DNA from 3 places in the Pseudoalteromonas sp. 4NS20-0020 genome. Region 3 is predicted to be linked to each of the others. Evidence: predicted binding sites of a transcription regulator. Region 3 holds the regulator's gene; each other region holds the start of a gene.

Region 1 (7,642 bases), on a different contig from region 3:
AGCTTTCAGCAGTCAGTGCAGCAGTATTACCGGCATTACTGGCGGTAAATTCTCAAGGTGTAAATGCAGCAGAAGACGTTGCTCAAGACAAAATCGAAAAAATTGCAATTGTCGGTAGCCGAGTAGCAGGGCGTTCGGTTGAAGATTTACCCGTTCCGGTCGATATTTTAAGTGCTGAAGCACTTGAAAATACAGGACAAACTGAAGTGGGTCGTATGCTACAAGCTATTGCGCCTTCATTTAACTTTTCAAGTTCATCTATTAGCGACGGTACCGATGCATTAAGACCTGCAACATTACGTGGTTTAGGTCCCGATCAAACATTGGTGTTGATCAACGGTAAACGTCGTCATCAAGCTAGTATTATCCATATTAATACATCGGTTGGTCGTGGTACTGCCGGTACCGATATGAATGCTATACCGGCATCTGCTATTAAGCGTATTGAAGTACTTCGCGACGGTGCGGCTGCTCAATATGGGTCTGATGCAATTGCTGGTGTTATCAACATTGTATTAAAAGATGGTAGTGAAGGTGGCAAAGCAGCCATTAACTATGGTGAATACTCTGAAGGTGACGGCGAAACAGTTAACGTTGACTTCAACAAAGGGTTTGCACTGGGTGACAATGGTTACTTAAACACAACGATTAACTACCGTGACCGTGCGCCAACTAATCGTGCAGGTTTGCATGGTTCATGTCAGTTTTACGGCTGTGAAGAACTTAGCGATGGTACTTTGTTAGCCGGCGATCCGCGTGAATTAACAGCTGATCGTAACACATTTAGAATCGGTGACGCTGATTCACAACAGTTTGGCTTAACGGTAAATACTGGCTACGAGTTAGGCGATGGCGAATTATATGGTTTTATTACGTATTCAACACGTGATAACGAATCAGCCGCATTTTTCCGTCATAATGCTAATGCGGGTGGTAACCCAGTATTGCAAGATGGTGACGCAACAATCCCACTTGGTTTTTTACCGAAAATAAACACTACCATTGATGATATTTCTTACAACTTTGGTTACAAAACAGAGTTTGATAACGATTCAAGCCTTGATTTATCGTACACCTACGGTGAAAACAGTATCGACTACACAACAAGCGATACAATTAATGCATCATACGCTAACTTTTTGCGTTACGAACAAGGTTTAAGCGCTACTGATATTCGTACTACTATCCCGCGCGAAGCATACGCATACGGTATGGAACTATCGCTACAAACAATTAATTTAGATTTTACTAAAAACTTTGATGACTACTCACTTGCGATGGGTGCAGAGATGCGTACTGATGAGTATCGCATTTTAGCCGGTAATGAGTACGCATATCGTGACTACGATACAAATAATGGCGTAAGTATTTACAGCGGTTTAAGCGGCGGTGTTGGCAGCGAAAATGCTTCTGGTGGCACGCAAGGCTTTGGTGGTTCGTCACCTGCATCTTCAGTAGATGAGTCACGCGATGTAATTTCGTTTTACTTAGACGCTGAAGCATATGTTATTGAAGACGTTATTTTATCTGGCGCACTTCGTTACGATAACTACAAAGGCTTTGGTGATACGGTTAACTTTAAGTTAGCAGGTAACTGGGCAATTACAGACGATATTTCATTACGTGGCGCATTAAGCTCAGGTTTTAGAGCGCCATCTATGCAACAACTTTACTTTAACAACATTAGTACACAGTTTGTTGTAGGTCCAAATGGCACATTAGTAGCCGAAGAAGTGGGCACGTTTAGAAACGATTCAACACTGGCGCAAAGTTTAGGTATTCCAAAACTTAAAGAAGAAAAGTCTCAAAACCGTAGCTTAGGTATTGTATATAACGTTACAGACAGCATTAACGTAACAGTAGATTACTACTCAATCGATATTGATGACCGAATTGTTATTAGTAACCGTTTAGGTAAAGGGCTGTCTACTAGTTTAGATGCAGCGCTTGTTAGCTCTGGTGCAGGTGCTGGTCAGTTTTTCTTGAACGGCGCAGACACTGAAACCAGCGGTATAGATTTTGTTGCAACATATAACACTGAAGGGTTTGGCGGCACACTTGATTTTACCCTTGCTGCAAACTTTACAGAAACTGAAGTTGTTTCGTTATTCACACCTTCTGGCTCAGGTCTTGAAACTGTGCCGGTAGAAAGTGTGTTTTCAGATCAAGAAATTTCGATTATTGAAGAGTGGCAACCAGAAGATCGTATTAACCTAAGTGCGCTTTACCAAAACGAAGATTGGACCGTTAATCTGTCGCTTAATCGCTTTGGTGAATACACAGTTGAAGACGGTGGTCGTCAAACTTACGGTGCCGAAATATTAACAGACGTAAAAGTTAATTACTTCATTAACGAAAACCTATCTGTGAATGTGGGCGCTAATAATTTGTTTGATGTATACCCAGACAAAAATGAAATTGGCAACTCTCGTACAGGCACAATTGTAGATGCTAACGGCAATACCGTTGTAAGTAGTAACGGTGTGTTTGAATACTCTCGTCGTTCAGCACCTTTTGGCTTTAACGGCGCGTACTACTATGTAGGTGCAGAGTACCGTTTTTAATAAATAACTCTCCCTTTCGTTATTTAACTCAAAGGGCCTCAAGGCCCTTTTTTTGGGTTTATATTTAAGGCTAATTAGCTAACAGGTTTTAGTCAGAAACCAAGCTAATAGCGTAGTTGTCGTACTCTTTAATGCTGTTCATCACAGTCATCAGTGTGTTGTGCTTGCTGTTTTCATCTGCTTTTATAAGCACAGAGCTTATTTTATATTTAGCTGCAAACATGGCTAAGTTGTTCGACACTTGCTCCAAGTCAATTAACCTCCCTGAAAAGTAAACGCCGTTATTTGCATCAATACTGAAAACCGCATTTTTACTTTGTTTTTCAATACTTGGTTTGTCTAATGGGCGATTTAATTCAATAGCGACGGGTTTAACAAATGAGGTAGTAACAATAAAAAATATGAGCAGTATGAACACAATATCAAGCATTGGGGTCATGTCTACGTCGGCATTATTTTGCAGTTTAGCTGTTTTATTTTTCATATTGGACCTTACTATTTTAATTAAAGCTGCGGCGCCACAGCGAGGTTTTTAGGATCCTATTAACAAAACTAGCACAGCTGAAAAATAATACAGTTAAATAAATATTCTAATAACATTAAATATTTGTATAAACTATGTTCTGACATGTTACTCAAACAGGTTAAATGATTTTAAAGCAATAAAAAACCCAGCCTATCGCTGGGTTTGTATGGGGAATAATTTACTGAATAGCTAAAATACATTCAGGTTATTTAGCTTTTTTGCATACGGCTCATTTCAGCATGACAGCTTTGCATTGTAAGAAGTGTTGCTGCAAGCGCGGCTTCACAATCTGCGGGTTGTGGCTTATCCATCGCTTCTTTAATTTCAGCAAGTGTTTTGTCTTCAACTTCTTCCAGCTCGCTTACATACGTGCTGTCGTTGTTTGAGCCAAATGTAGTAAGAAGTGCGGTGTATGCTCTGCGCGCTTCTACAGCAAACGAAGAGCCTTCTTCTCGCTCACCTTGCTCGTTAATAGCATAGGGTTGCAGGCGTTCAACGCTGACTCTGCGTGCGTCAATCATGCGCTGGAATAATGCTCCAATAGCAGGGTCTTTAATATTTTCTTGTGCTTTTTGGTAAAAATCGATACCGCTGTTCATTACTTGAATGATGTCTGAAATATGATTAGCGTCAGTTCCTTGAAGGGTGTTCATAATGACCTCTTTAATGTTATGAATGAAACTTATCATAACTAAAGCAAGGGCCATTCCATTTTAAAAAGGTAACTTAAGTCGCTGATATTTATAGGTATATTTTTATTATTAAAAATAGCTAGGCGAAAAAACAATATTACGCCTAGCAAATCTTACAAATAACCGTGTAATAAGTTTATTTTAGCTCATCAGCCACTTCAGCTACTTTTTGACGAAGCCAAATATGGCTTGCATCCCTGTGTAGCAGTGGGCTCCAGATCATGTCTAACTCAAAAGGAGGAATAGGAAATGGCGGCTCTAAAATTTTAAGGCCGGCATCGTCTAAATAAATATTAGCGGCTTTTGATGGCAAAGTGGCCACTAAATTTTGCTCTTTTGCTAAGTGAATGGCTACATGGTAATTACGTGTAAATGTGGCAATATTTCGGTGTTTCCCAAAGTGAGCAAGTGCTTCATCAACCCAACCTAGCTTTTGCACATCTTTAGGGTCCATACCAACGCCCACACCAAACCCCGTTTTACTCACCCATATATGGCGCGCTTTAAGATAGCTATCAAGGCTGAAGTTTTCAATAATTGGGTTGTCTGCTTTTACAAGGCAGCAAAAGCTGTCTTTCCATATACGTTTGTGGTGAAACGATTGTGGCAAATTTTCAAAGCGGTTGATTGCCATATCTACTTTACCATTTTCAACATCATGAAAGGTCACGTCACTTGGCGTAAGTATATCTAACGTTGTATCTGGGGCTTCTTCGTGCAGTTTGCTCAGTAGTTTTGGTGCAAGTGTGCTTGCTGCATAGTCACTGGCCATTATCCTAAATACACGTTTACTTTGGCTGGCTTCAAACTCTCTATTTGGTGCGAGTGTTTCTTCAAGTGTCATAAGTATGCCACGAATAACTGGCTGTAACTCTATGGCACGTTCTGTTGGTACCATACCATCGCTAGTACGAACTAAAATAGGGTCATTAAAAAGGTTTCGAAGGCGCTTTAGGCCGTTACTCATGGCAGGTTGAGTAATGCTAAGTTGATTTGCTGCGCGTGTAACGTTGCACTCTCGAAGTAGCGTATCGAGGTATACAAGTAAATTTAAATCTATTTTGCTTATATTCATGTGTGTGTCCTTGCGTTTACCAGTGATGGATAAAACGCTGTGCTGTCGGGTACGGGTAAATATGATTTATTAGGCCATTTTTTATATTTTGTTGGGCCTGCTTCCAAAAGTTAACATCAATCAGTTCAGGGTGTGTGCTTATTAAAAACTGTTTGTATGTTGGATTGGGTGTTACAAATGTGCAAAGTTGCTCCGGAAAAACGTCTTGCGGGGCAACAGAGTAAGTTTGTTCATCCATTAAGTAATCATCGTAACTTTTCGCTTTAGGTAAAGCTCTAAAATTCATGTCTGTTAAATATTGTACTTCGTCGTAATCATAAAAAATAATGCGCTTATGTTTACTTACGCCAAAGTTTTTCAATAGCATATCACCAGGAAAAATATTAACCGCTATCATTTCTTTTAAGGCTTGGCCGTATTCCTCTATTGCATCTGCAGCGCTTTCGTCGTCAGCATTTTCTAAAAATAAGTTCAGTGGCGTCATACGGCGCTCAATATACAAATGTTTTATGATCAGCCAGTCACCTTCAATGACCATCGACGAGCCAATTGTTTTGTGCAGTTGCTCAAGTAAATTACTATCAAAGCGCGCCAAAGGAAATACGACGTTTGAATATTCTATTGTATCGGCCATTCTGCCAACTCGGTCATGGCTTTTTACGAGTTGATACCTTTTCAAAACTGTATCGCGGCCAAATGGTTTACTCTCACCAAATTTGTCTTTAATGACTTTAAATACATAACCAAAAGAAGGCAGAGTAAACACCATCATCACCATACCTGGAGTACCTGGTGCAATGGTAAATTCGTCATTCGAATGTGCTAAATGATTTAAAAATTCTCGATAAAACTCGGTTTTTCCCTGCTTATGAAAGCCTATGGCGTTATAGAGTTCTGCCATAGTTTTATTGGGCATAAGTTCATTTAAAAAGCGTACCAGCGCAGAAGGTGCATGGGTTTCAACCATAAAGTAAGCGCGGGCAAAACCAAAAATAACACGCATCTGTGATGACTTAGTGAGTAGGGCATCTAAATATAAGCCTTTATCTTCGTGATGAAGAACAGCAATTATAAACGGCTGAACACCACTTTCAGATACAACCCGTCCCACTATGTAAGCTGCTTTATTGCGATAAAACGCGGTATGTAAAATATCAAAGCGCATTTTCCAGGGTTGATGATGAGTGTCGGGGGCTTGCTTATAAAATGCTTTTACTAGCAGACGAATATCGCGTTCTAAATCAACAAAAGGTGCTTTAAAGTCAAAGTGGTTAATAATGCGTTTAATTGTGGGTTTAAGACCATCAACAACCGGAAAGTAACTTCGGTATTCTGACTCAACGGGAACCGATGGCGCATCTTTTAGGGTTGCTTGTACAAATATAAAATCGTTATGAAAATAGCGTCTATGGTAAAGCCTGCAAAACACCGAATTATAAAATGTTTCAGCAAGTTCAGCCTGAGGGTGAAAGCATAAGAATTCTTGGTATAGCTTTTTAACTTCAAGCCAAAGGGTTTCGTCAAGTTCGTGCGAAGGATGGTCTTGCTTTAAGGTATGTATTGTTTCGTTAACACGCTCATCGTAATAACTAATACGTAAACGGCTAATATCATTAATTGCTTGCCAGTCTTGTTTGGCAAAGGCAAGGGGCGCTTGCGCGGTTATTTTTTGAAAAAGCTGATAGTGCTTTTTAAAGCCAGTTAAAATTAATTCAGCAATACTACGTGGCTGCATTAGCACTCCTTAATTGACACTAGAGTTTATACTCTATTTTGTTAAGGGTATGTTATTTTAAGTTTAAAACCAAGCTAAATTAATTAGGGCTAAATTAATCGATAAACTAAAAGTGCAAATTGTAAGTTAAGTAATATGTTTGCTAATTACTTTTTTTGTAACGTTCGATTTTTTTCTCAAGTTTTTTAATGCGTTTGGTGATTGTAGATACTTCTTTTTTATATTCTTTATTTATTAGCTTCAGTTTTTTGGTAATGTCTTTTGCAATTTGCTTTTTATCGTCGTCAGCCAGAATATGATTTAGGCGTTCTTTTTGCTTGTATTCATTACGTTGTTTGTTTCTGTCGAGAATAGCAAGCTTATGGTTATTACTGCGTAGCTCTGCCTCTAAGCCTTTTAAAAGCTGTTCTCGTTCAAGTGCATTTAATTGTTTTGAATAATCAATATCAGGACCTGACTCTGTGACATTAGCGGTAGTCACTTTATAAGCTGTCGCTTGGTTATCGCAAGGGAACTGAGAAAAGGTTGTGCCTTTTTCGGTCACGCATTTGTAGTAGGTAGTTGCGTTGCTATGTGTACTCAATAAAAGAGTACCAAGCACAATAAAAAGGTAAGTAGGTTTAGTCATAATAGCCATCCATGAACGTATTTTTTTGCTAAGTAATTAACGTGTTATAAAACTATAACCTAGCTTGGCATTATCGCAAGCTAGGTTAACATCATGACTATTCAGAGAAGGTTTTTAGCTTTTTAATACTTTGTACTAAAAATGGGATATCTAAGCGTTGTTCAATAGAAAACCCCTCAGCGGCAGAAATATTTTTAAAGTTACCATCTGAGTCTATTAAAGTGATTCGATCTTTTTTATATGCAATTACAACACCTTGGCTGTAGTTAACACCCATGTCATCTTTTTTCTTGTATAAATTTACACCGAGCATTGTTTGCTTAGCAATGGCGCTACAATTTAAGTATTTGCCAACGCTTGTTGTAATTAAATCGCTAGGTTGGATAAGCCCATTTACTTCAGCAATGTTTTTATCAGAAGTA
Region 2 (7,642 bases), on a different contig from region 3:
CATGCGTGGAAGTCTTGAAAGCTTAGACGATTATATAAAACAAAAAATAGTTGTAGATATCTTACTGACTTTACTGATACTTGTTGTTGTGTATTTTATCGCAATAAATGTTCAAAAAAGAATAGCTCGACCGATAGAGCGGCTTAGCATGCTATTACAAGACGTATCAAAAAATCATAACTACGATGTACGCGCACCAGTAACCGACGTAAAAGAAATATCAGCGCTTTCTAACAGTTTAAACATCATGCTTACACGCACCCAAAAACAATTGACTCGCCATGAAAAAGACAAAGAAGAAATTAAACAGCTTAACCAAGGGCTAGAAGAAAAAGTAAACCAACGAACCATAGCCCTTCGAGAGGCAAATCAAGAGTTATTATCAACCCTTGAGCGTATGCATCAGTATCAAACGCAGATTGTTGAAAATGAAAAAATGGCATCGCTTGGTCAAATGGTTGCCGGTGTTGCACATGAAGTTAACACCCCAATAGGCCTTGGTATTACAAGCTCTACTTTGCTGCGCGATAAGTTAGCCGATTTACAAATTAGCTTTGATGATAAAAAACTGACTTCAAATCAATTAAAACGCTTTATTGACGACGGTATTGAAAACTTAGATTTGATTTACCGTAACTTAAACCGTGCAGCCGACTTAATTTCAACCTTTAAAAAGGTAGCGGTTATTCAAGATGATGACGTAACTACCTACATTAATATTCATAAGTTAATAACAGATGTTTTGACATCAATAAGCTCAGAGCTTGAAGAGAAAAAACCGGTTATAAACATAAATTGTGCAACCGATTTAACCGTAGAAAGCAAGTCAGAACCATTACAACAAGTACTTATACAACTAATAACAAACTCACTACTACACGGGTTCGTTGGTAATGAAAATAATGAAATACAATTTGATGTAGAGTTAACAGGAAAAAAACTCACTATTATTTACAGCGATAACGGCCAAGGCGTAGATAAAAAAATTAAACACAGAATATTCGACCCATTTGTAACCTCAAAAAGAGGACAAGGGGCAAGTGGCTTAGGCATGCACTTAGTTTACAATTTAGTAACCCAAGCTTTAGGCGGCCATATATTAATTGATTTAGAAAAAAAACGCGGTGCGCGATTCATCATAACCATCCCTTAAAAGTGAAGTAACCAAACACATATATTTACTTGTATTCCTTGAATTACTACTTATTGACCATATTTATGCTTCATGTGGCAAACAAGTGTAATAGTTATCGTTTATATAGCGCAATTTTTTGAACTTTATTACTTTTGCGATATCACATACATTGATGAAAGATTAGATAGTGATATAATTTAACTTTGAATTAGTCTGATTATTTAACAGCTTTGCGTAGTCAGCCGATCCATAAATTATCAAAGTAAATGAACTTCATACGTGTATTGATCGATTTAACAGTAGTTTTTGCACGGGCTTTTTGAGCAAACTTTGAACTCTTACTGTTTTATTTTTATCCAATTTGTTTTTTCTTGTTAACAATTGGATATAATCCTATAATCTCTAGTAGTCGGATTTATACTAAATACCGATTTTTTGTAAATAAAATATTCCAAAAAGGTTAATTAATAATGCAAACGCCAGTCATTCTAATCGTAGAGGATGAAGACGTAACTCGACTAAACCTCGTTAGTTTATTTGAAGCTGAAGGTTACAAAGTTATTGAAGCCATTGATGGCGATGACATGCATGACAAGCTTACAAATAACGACGACGTTAATCTCGTAGTTATGGATATCAATCTTCCAGGCAAAAACGGCCTTATATTAGCCCGTGAATTACGCCAAAAACGCAAAGTAGGCCTTATCTTCTTAACAGGTCGTGATAACGATGTTGATCGTATTTTAGGGCTTGAAATTGGCGCTGATGATTACATTACTAAACCATTTAACCCTCGTGAATTGACTATTAGAGCGCGTAACCTTATTACACGTACTGGCCTAAGCGATGATGAATCAGCGCTTGAAACTAATGGTGTTATTACATTTAACGGTTGGGAATTAGACGAAAATAGCCGCTGTTTAACATCTCCTAATGGCGATGCTAAGCGCTTGCCTAAAGGTGAGTACAGAGCACTGCGATTAATGCTTGATTCTCCAGGTCGTATTTTTAGCCGTGAACAACTAATTAAACATATGACAGGCCGTGAGCTACGTGCAAACGACCGTACTGTTGATGTAACTATTCGCCGTATTCGTAAGCATTTTGAAAGCGATAATTCTACATCAGAGCTTATCAGCACCATTCATGGTGAAGGCTACCGCTTTATTGGTAAAATCGACAGCTAATTAGCGTTTATTCTAATTGCTGTAGAAATAAATGAAGGGCACGTTGTCCTTCATTTATTTTATCTGCCAACACCAGCAGCCACTCCTCAAGCACTTCATCACTCTCATCTATCGCGCCATATTCCATTACTTTTGCATGCAGTTGAACATCGTTCAAACCAACAGAACCTGCGGCACCTTTAAGCTTATGCGCAACCGATTTGTACTCTTCCCTGTCGCCTGTATTTAATGACGTAAGCAGTTCTTGTTGATATTGCGGATTTAGCTTTTCAAACAACTGACTGCTGCGCCTAAACACAACTAACCCCATAGAATTAACAAAGTCTTCTATTGTTTCAATATCTAGCAAATGCGCATCAATACTTTTAAGTGCTTCGTCAGTTACTTTTAGCTGTGGCTCGTTGCATTGAGCTTGCTTAATATCAAATAAGTCAGCGAGCATTTTATCAAGCTTTACTGTATTAATAGGTTTAGCTAAAGCGCCTTGAATAGAAATACCTTCAAGCTCTTCTTCTGCACTTCTCACATTAGCGGTTAGTGCAACAATAGGCAGGTTATCAAAGTGGCTATCAGCACGAATTTGTCTTGCAACTTCATCGCCATTTATATCGGGTAGCTGCATATCAAGTAATACTAAATCTAGGTCGTCTTCGGTATCAACAAACGAAAGTGCATCTTCGCCCGTTTCAGCCCATAGCACTTCATGTCCGCGTTGCTCCAATAAATTAGTGGCTATTTCGGCGTTAAGTGGTACGTCTTCAACGAGTAAAATATAAAGCTCTCGGCCAACATAGCTTTGCTCTGTAGGCGCAATACATAAGCTCAGCGGTATTTGCACTGTAAAGCAACTGCCCTCACCCTCTGTACTGTTTACTGTAATACTGCCTTTCATAGCCGTGACTAGCGCTTTAGTTACCGCAAGACCAATACCTGAACCTATTGCATTAGTGCCTTGTAAATCAGGTGCTTTATAGTACATGTCAAAAATACGAGAAAGCTGCTCTTGTGGAATACCTTGCCCTGTATCTGAGATTTTAATAACTAACCATGGGCCTTCAGGGCGATTTTCACGGCTACATTCGAGTGTGACTTTGCCATGCTGGGTAAATTTCACTGCATTGTTTATCAGGTTCCAAACCACTTGGCGTAAACGAGTAGGATCAAGCAGTGCATATATATCAAGCATGCCATTTCGCTCAATATCAAACTCAAGCCCTTTTTGCTCAGTTATTAACCCTGCAAAATTCACAACATCGTTTATAAAATCAGATACATTAATAGAGTTGGCGGCAATATCGAGCTGCTCTCTGTCTATTTTATCTAAATCTATAATGTCGTTAAAAATATTACCGAGCGTTTCAGCACTTGAAAAAACCGTGTTACACCAACTGCGTTGCTGCTTGTTTAGATCGGTATCGAGCAACATACGTGTTAAGCCCACAATGCCGTTAAGCGGGGTACGCAACTCATGGCTTAATGTGGCTATAAATTTCCCTTTATCTTTATATGCGGTTTCAAGCGCCTCAGCCGCTTCTTTACGGCTCGTAATATCACGCCCAAAACCAAGTAAACCTATGTAGTCGCCTTCATCGTTTATAAAGGGAAGTTTTCGTAGCTCAAACCAGCGCGTTGCACCATCAACTTCATAACCTACATCGATGGTGAGTGCTTTGTGAGTTTGCTCTACCTCTTTGTCTGTGCGCAATACTTCAGATAAAAAGTCGTTTGGGAATATTTGTTCAACCGTTTTACCTATAAGCTCACGGCTTGATTTACCCATTACTTCTTCAAACATTTTATTGCAGCCAGCAAACACCCCATTGTTATCGCGGTAATAAAACAGATCGGGGGATGAATCAACAATTGAGCGTTGCAACATGCTTTGCTGAGCAAGCTCTTGCTGTGTTTTTTTACGCTCGGCAATTTCTCTACGCAGTTCTTCAATGGCGCGATGCTTAGCATGAAAAGCCATTTTACGTTCATCTATTTCAATATTAAGCCGACTAATATTATCTTTAAGTGTTTGGTTTAATAGTTTTTCTTGCTTAGTTGCGCTATCTAAGTAGGCGTAGGAAGCATCTAACTGACGAATTGAATTAATAAGTACGCTTATAATTAAAGGTGACACAACAGCTGAAAAAAATACCACGGCCAAAATATCTACAAGAAACAATTCGCCTATAGCTACGTAGTAAAACATGCTCGATAAAATAAGAGACGCTGCTAAAAATAAAGCGTAACAAATGGCAGCTGTTTTTAATTCACCAAATCGCGCTATTGAACTTGAAAGCACCCGAACCCAAGGGCTCAAAGAATAATCGGTCATACGTAGTTTTATCTCTTTGCTGTTTGCTTAAATATAAGAAAGGCAATGCTATTTACAGATTTTAGCATTTTTCTATTCGCTATTTTCATGTTGTGCGACAAAAACAGAAAATATTCATACGCAATTTTAGCGGGCAGTAAAGTCCTCGTTTCAGCCATTGATTATTTCGTGTAAAATAACGCGCCTTATCATTGCCAATAACGAGTAACATAGCATGCAAACCAATATGCCCGATATAGCTGACACCGCTCCTGCATTACAAACAGGTAAATTAGACTGGGTTGGCATGGGTGAAATTGAACTGCCATTTATTTTTGAATCGCGTGATTTAAGCCCTGTTACTGTTAATGCCAAAGCCCGCGCATTTGTTAACTTGCACAAAGAAGACGCCAAAGGCATTCATATGTCGCGCTTATTTTTAGCGCTTGATTTACTCTCAACAGAGCAACAAGTAAATCCTCAAACAATTAGCCAAGCACTAAATACGTTTATATCTAGCCATGAAGGGTTGAGTAATAAGGCACAGATTGAGTTTAAATTTGAGCTACCACTTCGCCGTAAGTCTCTATTGAGTGGCAAAGCTGGCTGGAAAAGCTATCCAATCACACTTACAAGTACAATTGAAAATAATATCATTAGTTACGAGCTAACCGTTGATGTTACCTATTCATCAACTTGCCCTTGCTCGGCGGCTCTTGCACGCCAGCTAATACAAAATGCATTTAGCGAAAAATTTAACCAAGACACGCTCAACCAAAAAGAGGTACTTGAGTGGCTTGGCACAACACAAGGCATTGTGGCAACTCCTCACTCGCAGCGCTCAATTGCTAACGTAAAAGTTAAACTCAATAGCAACATTAATGAGTTTGATGTAGTTAACTTAATAAACACCCTTGAAGGCGAGCTTAAAACGCCAGTGCAAGCGGCAGTAAAGCGTGAAGATGAACAAGAATTTGCCCGTTTAAATGGGCAAAATTTAATGTTCTGCGAAGATGCCGCGCGTAAAATTAAAGCAATATTAGAAACAGACGGTTACGCAGATTACTGGCTACAAATAAACCATTACGAATCGCTTCACGCCCACGACGCTGTGGCTGTTGCTGTTAAAGGTATTAATGGCGGGTATAAGGCATAAAACACCTGCGTTAACTTAAATCACCATTCGGTAAATCACATACAATATTTGGGCACGGTACTTGCTTTAACAAAGCAGTGTCAATTTGTTGTTATGGAGTTACCGTATGGAATTCGCTTTATTGTCGATTTTAGTATTAGTGGTAGGTGCATCAATTGCCGCGTCAAAATTTAGTGACGACGGCGGTAATCCTTATCCTTTTAAACGTAAACAAAGTGTATTTACGCAAGTAGAAAGCGCCTTTTTAAACCTGTTAGAACGCGCTATTGGCGATCAATATAAAATAGTGAGTCGAGTTAAGCTTATTGATGTGATCGACTGTAAAGAAGGTTTATCACCTAAATCAAAACGTGCCGCTATTGCTAAAGCCAAAAATAAGCAGCTTGATTTTGTGTTAATCGACAAAGAAAAAATGACCATCGTAGCAGCTGTTGATTTAGTAAATAACGCAAATAAAGATGGCCACAAAGCCCAGCGCGACTGGTTTGTAAATGGCGCCTTAGAAGCTGCAGGCATTCCACACATTCGCATGAAGGTAAAAGCGGGCTATCGCCCATCAGAAGTACGCGATGCCATTATGTTCAAACTGGGTAAACCAGCACCAACAGCACAGCGCCCATTACGTAACCGAGTTCACAAACCTGCTGTTTTATCTCCCTCACAAGCTAAAGCCCATTCAACAGCATTAGCCGAAATATAATTATCAGGTGACTAAATTTGCATTAAAGCGAGCATTTTAAATGTCTCGCTTTTTTGTTTTTTATTGCTAACTTCACGTATAATCAAGCTATTCAAACTCAGGAATCAAACACTATGAATGTTGGTATTATTGGCGCAATGGAGCCAGAAGTTAAAATTTTGCGTGAAGCAATGCAAAACCCAGCTATTTTAACTAAAGCAGGTTTTACATTTTACACTGGTGAATTAGCGGGCTGCACAGTAACTCTTGTTCAATCAGGTATTGGTAAAGTAGCATCAAGCATTGCAACTACATTACTTATTGATAATTTTAAGCCTGATTGCGTAATTAACACCGGCTCTGCTGGCGGTTTTGATCCATCATTAAGTGTTGGCGATGTCGTCATATCGTCAGAAGTTCGTCACCACGATGTTGACGTAACTGCATTTGGTTACGAAATTGGCCAAGTACCACAAATGCCTGCAGGTTTTGCTGCACACCCTAAATTAGTTGAAGCAGCCGAGCAAACTATTGCACAAATTAGCGAAGTTAAAACGTTAGTGGGCCTTATTTGTACTGGCGATACCTTTATGTGTGACCCTGTTCGTATTGATAAAGCCCGCAGCGACTTTCCTTCAATGCTTGCTGTAGAAATGGAAGGTGCGTCTATTGCGCAAACCTGTCATACGCTTGAAACTCCTTTCGTTGTTATTCGTTCAATGTCTGATATTGCTGGCAAAGAATCGCCACAGTCGTTTGAAGAATACTTAGAAACAGCATCAATCAACTCATCTAAAATGGTTGTTGCTCTGCTTGAAAAGCTAACAGCTGTAACACTGTAAATGCTTAGCAATATTGTTCAAAACCATTTGGACTTTATTGTATTTATAATAGCGCTCCTTGCTGAGCGCTTTTTACCACTCGTTAGTTGGTACCATCCGAATACCGTTTTAGTGGCTGTATTTAGCGCCATAGGCAAACGTATTTATAATAAACAAAATACAAACAGATACCACTATTTAGCAGCCATACTTGCAAGCGTACTGGTGCTCAGTGTTGTTTTACTAATTGTTACATTGCTACTTGAATTTGCATTTTACCCAGAGCTACTTGCAGGCCTTATTTTATATCTTTGCCTTGAAAGCCAAAGCCTCAATAAAAAAGCCCTTCGTATTGCAAA
Region 3 (7,642 bases):
GGGTAAGTAATGGCAACGCTAAATTTTATTGAACAAGGCCTACGTGTATTAGACATAGAGCGCCAAGCATTGAGTGATATTGCACAATATGTGGATGAAAATTTTCATCAAGCATGTCAGTTAATATACGACTGCCAAGGGCGAACTATTGTTATAGGCATGGGAAAATCGGGTCATATTGGTAATAAAATAGCGGCTACATTAGCAAGTACTGGCAGCCCTGCATTTTTTGTACACCCAGGTGAGGCAAGCCATGGCGACTTAGGTATGATCACTAAAAATGATGTGGTTATGCTCATTTCTAATTCTGGTGAAACAAGCGAAGTCCTCAATATAATTCCTGTTTTGAAGCGCCTTGGCGCAAAAATGATAGCCATGACAGGTAACGCAAGCTCAACAATGGCAACGCTTGCAAACGTTCATATTTGCATAAAAGTTCAAAAAGAAGCCTGTTCGTTAGGCTTAGCCCCTACAGCAAGCACAACAGCAACACTTGCAATGGGCGATGCCATGGCGGTTGCACTGTTAGAAGCCCGCGGTTTTACAGCTGATGACTTTGCGCTATCTCACCCCGGCGGCAGTTTAGGTAAACGTTTACTGCTGACCCTAAAAGATGTCATGCATAGCGGTAAAAACACACCTATTATTAACGTTACGCAAACTATAAAAGATGCACTGATAGAAATGTCGGCAAAAGGCTTAGGCATGACAGCCATAGTTGATTCTCAGCAACAACTTGTAGGGCTCTTTACCGACGGTGATTTACGTCGTATTTTAGAACAACGAATTGATATACATACAACACAAATAGATGTTGTAATGACCAAGTCCTGCACAACGGCAACGCAAGATATTTTGGCCGCTGAAGCACTTAATATTATGGAGCAAAAGCGTATTAATGGTTTAATTATCGTTAATGAGCAAAACCACCCTATTGGTGCATTAAATATGCAAGACTTATTAAAAGCAGGAGTATTATAAATGCAATTTGAAGAGCTCTATCAACCATTGAGTGAAGACGCAAAAGCACGTGCAAAAAAAGTAAAGCTACTTATTTGTGATATTGATGGTGTGTTTTCTGATGGTCGCATTTATTTGGGTAACCAAGGCGAAGAGCTCAAAGCATTTAATACAAAAGATGGCTTTGGCATTAAAGCGCTAATTAATAGCGGCTTTGAAGTTGCGGTAATTACAGGACGCCACTCAAAAATAGTACAACAGCGTATGACAAGCCTAACAGTACAACATATATATCAAGGCCAAGAAAATAAGCTACTCGCTTATGAAGAACTAAAAACAAAGCTCAATTTAAATGATGAGCAAATTGCCTACATTGGCGATGATGGCCCAGACATGCCAGTAATGGAGTTAGTAGGGTTTGCTGTTGCAGTAAATGACGCCCATCCGCTAATAAAACGTTTAGCGCATTATACAACACAAATGCTAGGTGGCTTTGGTGCAGTGAGAGAACTTACCGACCTACTAATGCTTGAAAATAACAAACCTTTGACCACAAAAGGGACTAGTTCATGAATGCAGCGCGCATAATATTAAGCGTTTTATTCATCAGCTGTATGGTTTGGCTTTGGTACCCTTATTTCACACAAGTAAATTTACCACAACAAACCGAAGCAGACATAATTGCAAAGCCCGATTACACAGCCATAGAGCTAAAACAAACAGCGTATGACGAAAATGGGAAAATCAGCCATAAAGTAACGGCAGCGCGAATGGAGCTATATCAAGAATTAGGGTTTACCTTTTTTGATAAACCTATTTTTACGCTATACAACGACAAACAAACATGGCGAATTAACGCTAATGAAGCAACATTATACGAAGGCAGACAACTAATATTAGAAGGTAACGTTGTTGCTAGTAATTTAACTGATAACGCAATGATAGATAAAATTAATGCTGATAACATTCAGGTAGATATAAAATTACTAACGATGCAATCAGAGCAGCCTGTCATTGTTACAGGGCCCAATTTAAAAATCACCGGTAAAGGCTTAGAAGCCGATTTAAAAACCGAAGTGATAAAATTAATTAACCATACGCGAACTATTTATTATGACCAATAAACTATCAACACTCTTTATTATTCCAACATTTTTACTTGCATTAGGTACTAATGCCGCTGAAACAACAGCGCCAATTTCTGCAAATCAAATTTCGATTAGTGCGGATAAACAAGAGGGTCAACTAAAAGAAAACGTAGGTATCTTCGAAAAAAATGTTGAAATTATTCATGGCGACAGAAAAATTACCGCAGACCGCCTTGAGGTTCACAAGCGCGATGAGCTAGGCGACAACAAGCAATTGTTAATTGCCACAGGTACGCCTGCATATTTTGAAGAAAAACAAGCCGACGGCACAATAATGAGCGCCAGCGCTAATGAAGTTAGGTACGATGTTTCAACGCGTTTTTTAACATTAATTGGAGATGCAGAGATATCTCAAGCTGGGCAAAAAATGAATGCTAAAAGCATTACCTACGATATAGAACAGCAGCTTATTAGCGCCGAAAAAGATGAAAGCTCAACTGACCGTGTACACACTATCTTAGTGCCTGTGGAGCCTAAAAAAAATGACAAAGGCCAACCATGAGCACATTAAAAGCAGAGCTACTAGCCAAAAGCTACAAAGGCCGTGAAGTTGTAAAAAATGTGGGCTTAGAAGTTAAAGCTGGCAGTATTGTAGGCTTGCTTGGGCCAAACGGCGCAGGTAAAACAACAACCTTTTACATGATTGTAGGCTTAGTCCCTAGCGACAAAGGCAAAATATCTATCGATGATAACGATATTACGCTTTTACCTATGCACAGTCGTGCTAGATTAGGCATTGGCTACTTACCACAAGAGTCGTCTATATTTAGAAAATTAACAGTGTATCAAAACTTAATGGCTATTTTAGAAACTCGAAAGGAGCTCACTAAACAAGCCAGAGAAGATACATTGAATAATCTATTAGATGAATTTAGCATTCAACACATTCGCGACAGCAAAGGCATGGCATTATCGGGCGGAGAACGTCGCCGAGTGGAGATTGCACGTGCTTTAGCCGCAGATCCAAAGTTTATTTTGTTAGACGAACCATTTGCCGGTGTTGACCCTATCTCAGTATTAGATATTAAAAAAATTATTGAACACCTGAAAAACCGTGGGATTGGCGTATTAATAACAGACCACAATGTAAGAGAAACCCTTGATGTTTGCGAAAAAGCCTACATTGTTTCTCATGGGGAACTGATTGCTTCTGGTACCCCTGAACACGTATTAAATGATAAAACTGTACGCGATGTATATTTAGGCGAGCAATTTAGGCTGTAACATTTACGCCTTATTTATAAGCATCTGCTAGTATTAACTATAACAACTTAAAAGGATTGTTAGAGATACATGAGGCAATCACTACAGCTGCGCATGGGCCAGCAACTTACAATGACACCTCAGTTGCAACAAGCTATTCGCTTGCTGCAATTAAGCACATTGGATCTTCAGCAAGAAATACAAGAAGCGCTCGACAGCAACCCATTACTTGAGGTTGAGGAGCAAGACTATGCCGATGATCTTGCGGGCAAAAATGAGCAAAAAGCAGATAACGATGAAGTTACAGTAACCGTATCTGCCGATGAAGCCCCTAGCGAGTATGAACAAGACAGTGGTGAAGCGCTTGCTAAAGATACCGTAAGTGACGACATGGCAATGGATGTTAGCTGGGATGAGTATATGAGTGCAGCCCCTGCATCATCTTCAGGCCCAATGCCTGAAGATGAGTCTATATATCAGGGCGCATCAACTGAAACGCTTCACGAATACTTAATGTGGCAATTACAATTAACGCCATTTAGCCCTACAGATGAAGCCATCGCTATTGCTATTGTAGAAGCGGTGGATGATTCAGGCATACTGACACTCAGCTGCGAAGAGATTTTAGAGAGCTTTAATCAAGATAACGACGATGACGTTGAGGTTGAACTTGACGAAATAGAAGCGGTTTTAAAGCGCATTCAGCTATTTGACCCAGTGGGTATTGCGGCACGTAGCTTACAAGAGTGCTTGTGTATTCAGTTAAATCAATTTGATAAAGGCACGCCTTTTATTGATGAAACAAAAATGATTTTAACAGAGCACATTGATTTGTTAGCTGCTCGTGACTACCGTACATTAATGAAAAAAACGAAGCTCAAAGAAGATGAGCTTAAAGAAGTAATGACACTTATTCATACTCTCAACCCTAAGCCTGCAGACACAATAGTACGAGAAGAGTCTGAGTATGTAATACCTGATGTGTCAGTTAAAAAAATTAAAGGCCGCTGGATTGTAGAGTTAAACCCAGACAGCATGCCAAAAATTCGTGTAAACAGCCAATATGCAGCGATGTCGCGTACAGTTAAATCAAGCGGCGACAGTCAATTTATTCGCTCACATTTACAAGAAGCTAAATGGTTTATAAAAAGCTTAGAAAGTAGAAATGATACACTTTTAAAAGTAACTAACTGTATTGTTAAACAACAACAGGGCTTTTTTGAACACGGGCCAGAAGCCATGAAACCGATGGTTTTAAATGATGTTGCCGAAATGGTAGAAATGCACGAATCAACAATTTCGCGCGTAACTACGCAAAAGTATATGCACACACCGCGTGGAATATTTGAGCTTAAATACTTTTTCTCAAGCCACGTAAGTACCGAAAATGGTGGAGAATGTTCATCTACGGCAATACGTGCACTTATTAAAAAATTAATCGCAGCAGAAAACTCAGCAAAACCATTGAGTGATAGCAAAATTGCGGATATATTGGCTGAGCAAGGAATTAAAGTAGCGAGACGTACAATCGCAAAATATCGCGAATCTCTGGCTATTCCACCGTCAAATCAGCGAAAGAGCCTGATTTAAGACGCTAAACAAAGAGGGTAATGCTTATGCAACTAAATTTAACTGGTCGTCATGTAGAACTAACTGATTCATTAAGAGACTATATAAATACCAAATTTGCGAAGCTAGAAAGGCACTCTGATCATATTAATAATGTTCATGTCATTCTTGATATAGAAAAATTAAATCAAAAAGCAGAAGCAACTATTCATGTAAGTGGTGCTGAATTATTCGCATCCACTGAACATCAAGATATGTATGCAGCTATTGATTCATTGATTGACAAGCTTGACCGTCAAGTAATTAAACACAAAGAGAAGCTTGCTCGACACTAATATGATGAAATTAAGTTCACTTATATGCCAGGACTGCAGTAAAGCTGCGGTCCTTTTTAATAGTAAAAAAAGAATTTTAGAGTTTATTAGCGAGCTGGCTCACGATAAATTACCGTATTTATCTCAACAGGATATTTTGGGCGCTTTATTAACCCGCGAAAAGCTAGGCAGCACAGGGATAGGAAGAGGCATTGCTATTCCACATGGCCGAATGAGCGGCGCACAAGAACCTTTAGCATTGGTGTTAGTAAGTGAAACACCGATTAATTTTGATGCTATAGACAACCGCCCTGTTGATATTTTTGTTGCACTCATCGTACCTGAAGGCGATAACCAACAGCATTTAAAGACGCTAGCAACGATAGCTGATAAACTAAAAAATAAAGAATTTTGTAAGCAGCTTCGCTGTGCTAAATCGGATGCTGAGTTGTATCAAATTATTGTTGACCAATCGTAACAAATTTAAAGGGTGATTAATGGAGTTGATTATCATAAGTGGCCGTTCTGGTTCTGGTAAGTCGGTTGCTTTACGCGTTGTTGAAGATCTAGGTTATTATTGCGTAGATAACATTCCAGTAAATTTATTACCTTCTTTAATTAGAAGCGTTTCTGATAACTACGATAAAATTGCCGTTAGTATAGATGTGCGAAATTTACCAAAAGAGCAAGATGAATTTAATCACATCATCGAATACTTACCGGGTTTTACAAAACCAACGCTGTTCTACTTAGACAGTGAAGATCAAACCCTTATTAAGCGCTTTTCTGAAACCAGACGCTTACACCCTTTATCAATAGATTCACTTCCGCTTGATTTAGCCATAAAAAAAGAAAAAGAACTTCTCGATGTGCTAATTACGCGCGCCGATTACATGATCGATACCAGTGAGCTAAGCGTTCATCAACTTGCTGAATCAATTCGCGAAAAAATACTAGGTAAAAAAGACAAGCAGCTGATTGTTACATTTGAATCTTTTGGTTTTAAACATGGCATTCCTAAAGAGGCAGATTACGTATTTGATGCACGTTTTTTACCTAACCCGCACTGGGAGCCTGAGCTAAAACCACTTAATGGCCTAGACCAACCAGTAAAAGATTATTTGGCTAGCCACAGCATAGTTCAAAAATTTACATGGCAAATACAAACCTTTGTACAAACATGGCTACCACACCTAGAGCGAAATAACAGAAGCTATTTAACTATTGCGATTGGCTGTACTGGCGGGCAACATCGCTCTGTATATTTAGCGCAAACAATTGGCGAAAGCTTTGCCGTTACGCATCCCAATGTAAAAATACGTCACAGAGAACAAGAAAAGTAATTTTACAAAACTAATAACCTGTTCAGCTTTGATAGAGTAATGTATGCGTATAGAAGACACTTTTTTAATACAAAATAAATTAGGACTGCATGCCAGAGCCGCGACTGTATTAGCCCAACTCGCTGTAAAATTTGATGCTTCAATCACCTTGTTTCAAGATGATAAAGAAGCTGCTGGTGATAGTGTATTAGCACTGATGCTACTTGAAAGTAGCCAAGGTAAAGAAGTTAAAGTGGTATGTGAAGGGCCTGATGCAGAGCAAGCTTTAAATGCCATTGGAGAACTTATTTCGCAACGATTTAACGAACAAGAGTAACGTTAATTTTTAACATTTAAATAAAATAACTATAATCAAAATAACTGGCTGCTAGGTCGTACTCCCCCACCCACTAGGTAACAGTTACAGTATAAATAAAGGACGCCAATGCCCGAAGCTTTTGAACAAGACTACCCACTACAACAACTAAAGCAAGTGACCAAGTCACTTAATAGTGGTCAGTTTGTTCAAGTTAGGCGCATGCTCGCAAAAACAGCGCCATGTGATACTGCGTTATTATTAGAATCATCTCCACACAAAATTCGACGCTTGCTATGGCAGTTAGTTGATCCTGATGTTCAAGGTGATGTACTCGAAGAATTATCAGAAGACGTGCGCCTGGGTATTATTGCCCAAATGGAGCCTGAGCACATTGCTGCTGCCACTGAAGACATGGGTCACGATGACCTAGGTGAAGTATTACGTAGTTTGCCTGACACCGTTTACCAAGACGTTGTTAGCGCCATGGACACCCAAGATAGAGAGCGCGCAACACAAGCGCTATCTTATCAAGAGCGTTCTGCTGGTGCACTCATGAACACCGATACGGTAACTATTCGCCCAGATGTGACCATTGATGTCGTACTACGTTACATTCGACTTCGCGGAGAGTTACCTGAAGGCACTGATGACCTGTATGTGGTTGATAAGCATAACTGCTTTATTGGTGCTTTATCGCTGAGTACATTGCTAACTAATCCACCAGAAAAAATTGTTCGCGATTTAATGGATGAAGAATGTGAGTCAATTCCAATTTCAATGGATGAAAGTGAAGTTGCACAACTTTTT

What was found. The regulator sigma-54, encoded in region 3, starts transcription at its own class of promoters, with help from an activator protein. The targets are predictions, from matches to a motif close to GTTGGCACGNNNNTNGNNT.
Region 1: a site for sigma-54 is predicted at 3,785-3,803, ahead of AC27JL_RS17020 (ferritin-like domain-containing protein). Genes of this name have one in related genera too.
Region 2: a site for sigma-54 is predicted at 5,832-5,850, ahead of AC27JL_RS11110 (DUF2726 domain-containing protein). Genes of this name have one in related genera too.

Annotation. Positions count from the first base shown of each region.
Region 1 is NZ_BAAJMI010000007.1:93,955-101,596, forward strand. It holds gene AC27JL_RS17010 (TonB-dependent receptor plug domain-containing protein) at 1-2,564, shown strand, start outside; gene AC27JL_RS17015 (ExbD/TolR family protein) at 2,653-3,048, opposite strand; gene AC27JL_RS17020 (ferritin-like domain-containing protein) at 3,300-3,743, opposite strand; gene AC27JL_RS17025 (LysR family transcriptional regulator) at 3,919-4,857, opposite strand; gene aceK (bifunctional isocitrate dehydrogenase kinase/phosphatase) at 4,874-6,592, opposite strand; gene AC27JL_RS17035 (DUF4124 domain-containing protein) at 6,735-7,220, opposite strand; gene AC27JL_RS17040 (DUF3413 domain-containing protein) at 7,318-7,642, opposite strand, start outside.
Region 2 is NZ_BAAJMI010000004.1:113,135-120,776, forward strand. It holds gene AC27JL_RS11090 (sensor histidine kinase) at 1-1,153, shown strand, start outside; gene arcA (two-component system response regulator ArcA) at 1,606-2,322, shown strand; gene arcB (aerobic respiration two-component sensor histidine kinase ArcB) at 2,330-4,648, opposite strand; gene folE2 (GTP cyclohydrolase FolE2) at 4,863-5,783, shown strand; gene AC27JL_RS11110 (DUF2726 domain-containing protein) at 5,890-6,483, shown strand; gene mtnN (5'-methylthioadenosine/S-adenosylhomocysteine nucleosidase) at 6,597-7,304, shown strand; gene AC27JL_RS11120 (cobalamin biosynthesis protein CobD/CbiB) at 7,305-7,642, shown strand, end outside.
Region 3 is NZ_BAAJMI010000001.1:233,922-241,563, reverse strand. It holds gene AC27JL_RS01060 (calcium/sodium antiporter) at 1-6, shown strand, start outside; gene AC27JL_RS01055 (KpsF/GutQ family sugar-phosphate isomerase) at 10-981, shown strand; gene kdsC (3-deoxy-manno-octulosonate-8-phosphatase KdsC) at 982-1,533, shown strand; gene lptC (LPS export ABC transporter periplasmic protein LptC) at 1,530-2,084, shown strand; gene lptA (lipopolysaccharide transport periplasmic protein LptA) at 2,074-2,610, shown strand; gene lptB (LPS export ABC transporter ATP-binding protein) at 2,607-3,332, shown strand; gene AC27JL_RS01030 (RNA polymerase factor sigma-54) at 3,402-4,901, shown strand; gene hpf (ribosome hibernation promoting factor) at 4,928-5,215, shown strand; gene ptsN (PTS IIA-like nitrogen regulatory protein PtsN) at 5,220-5,672, shown strand; gene rapZ (RNase adapter RapZ) at 5,692-6,537, shown strand; gene AC27JL_RS01010 (HPr family phosphocarrier protein) at 6,581-6,853, shown strand; gene mgtE (magnesium transporter) at 6,962-7,642, shown strand, end outside.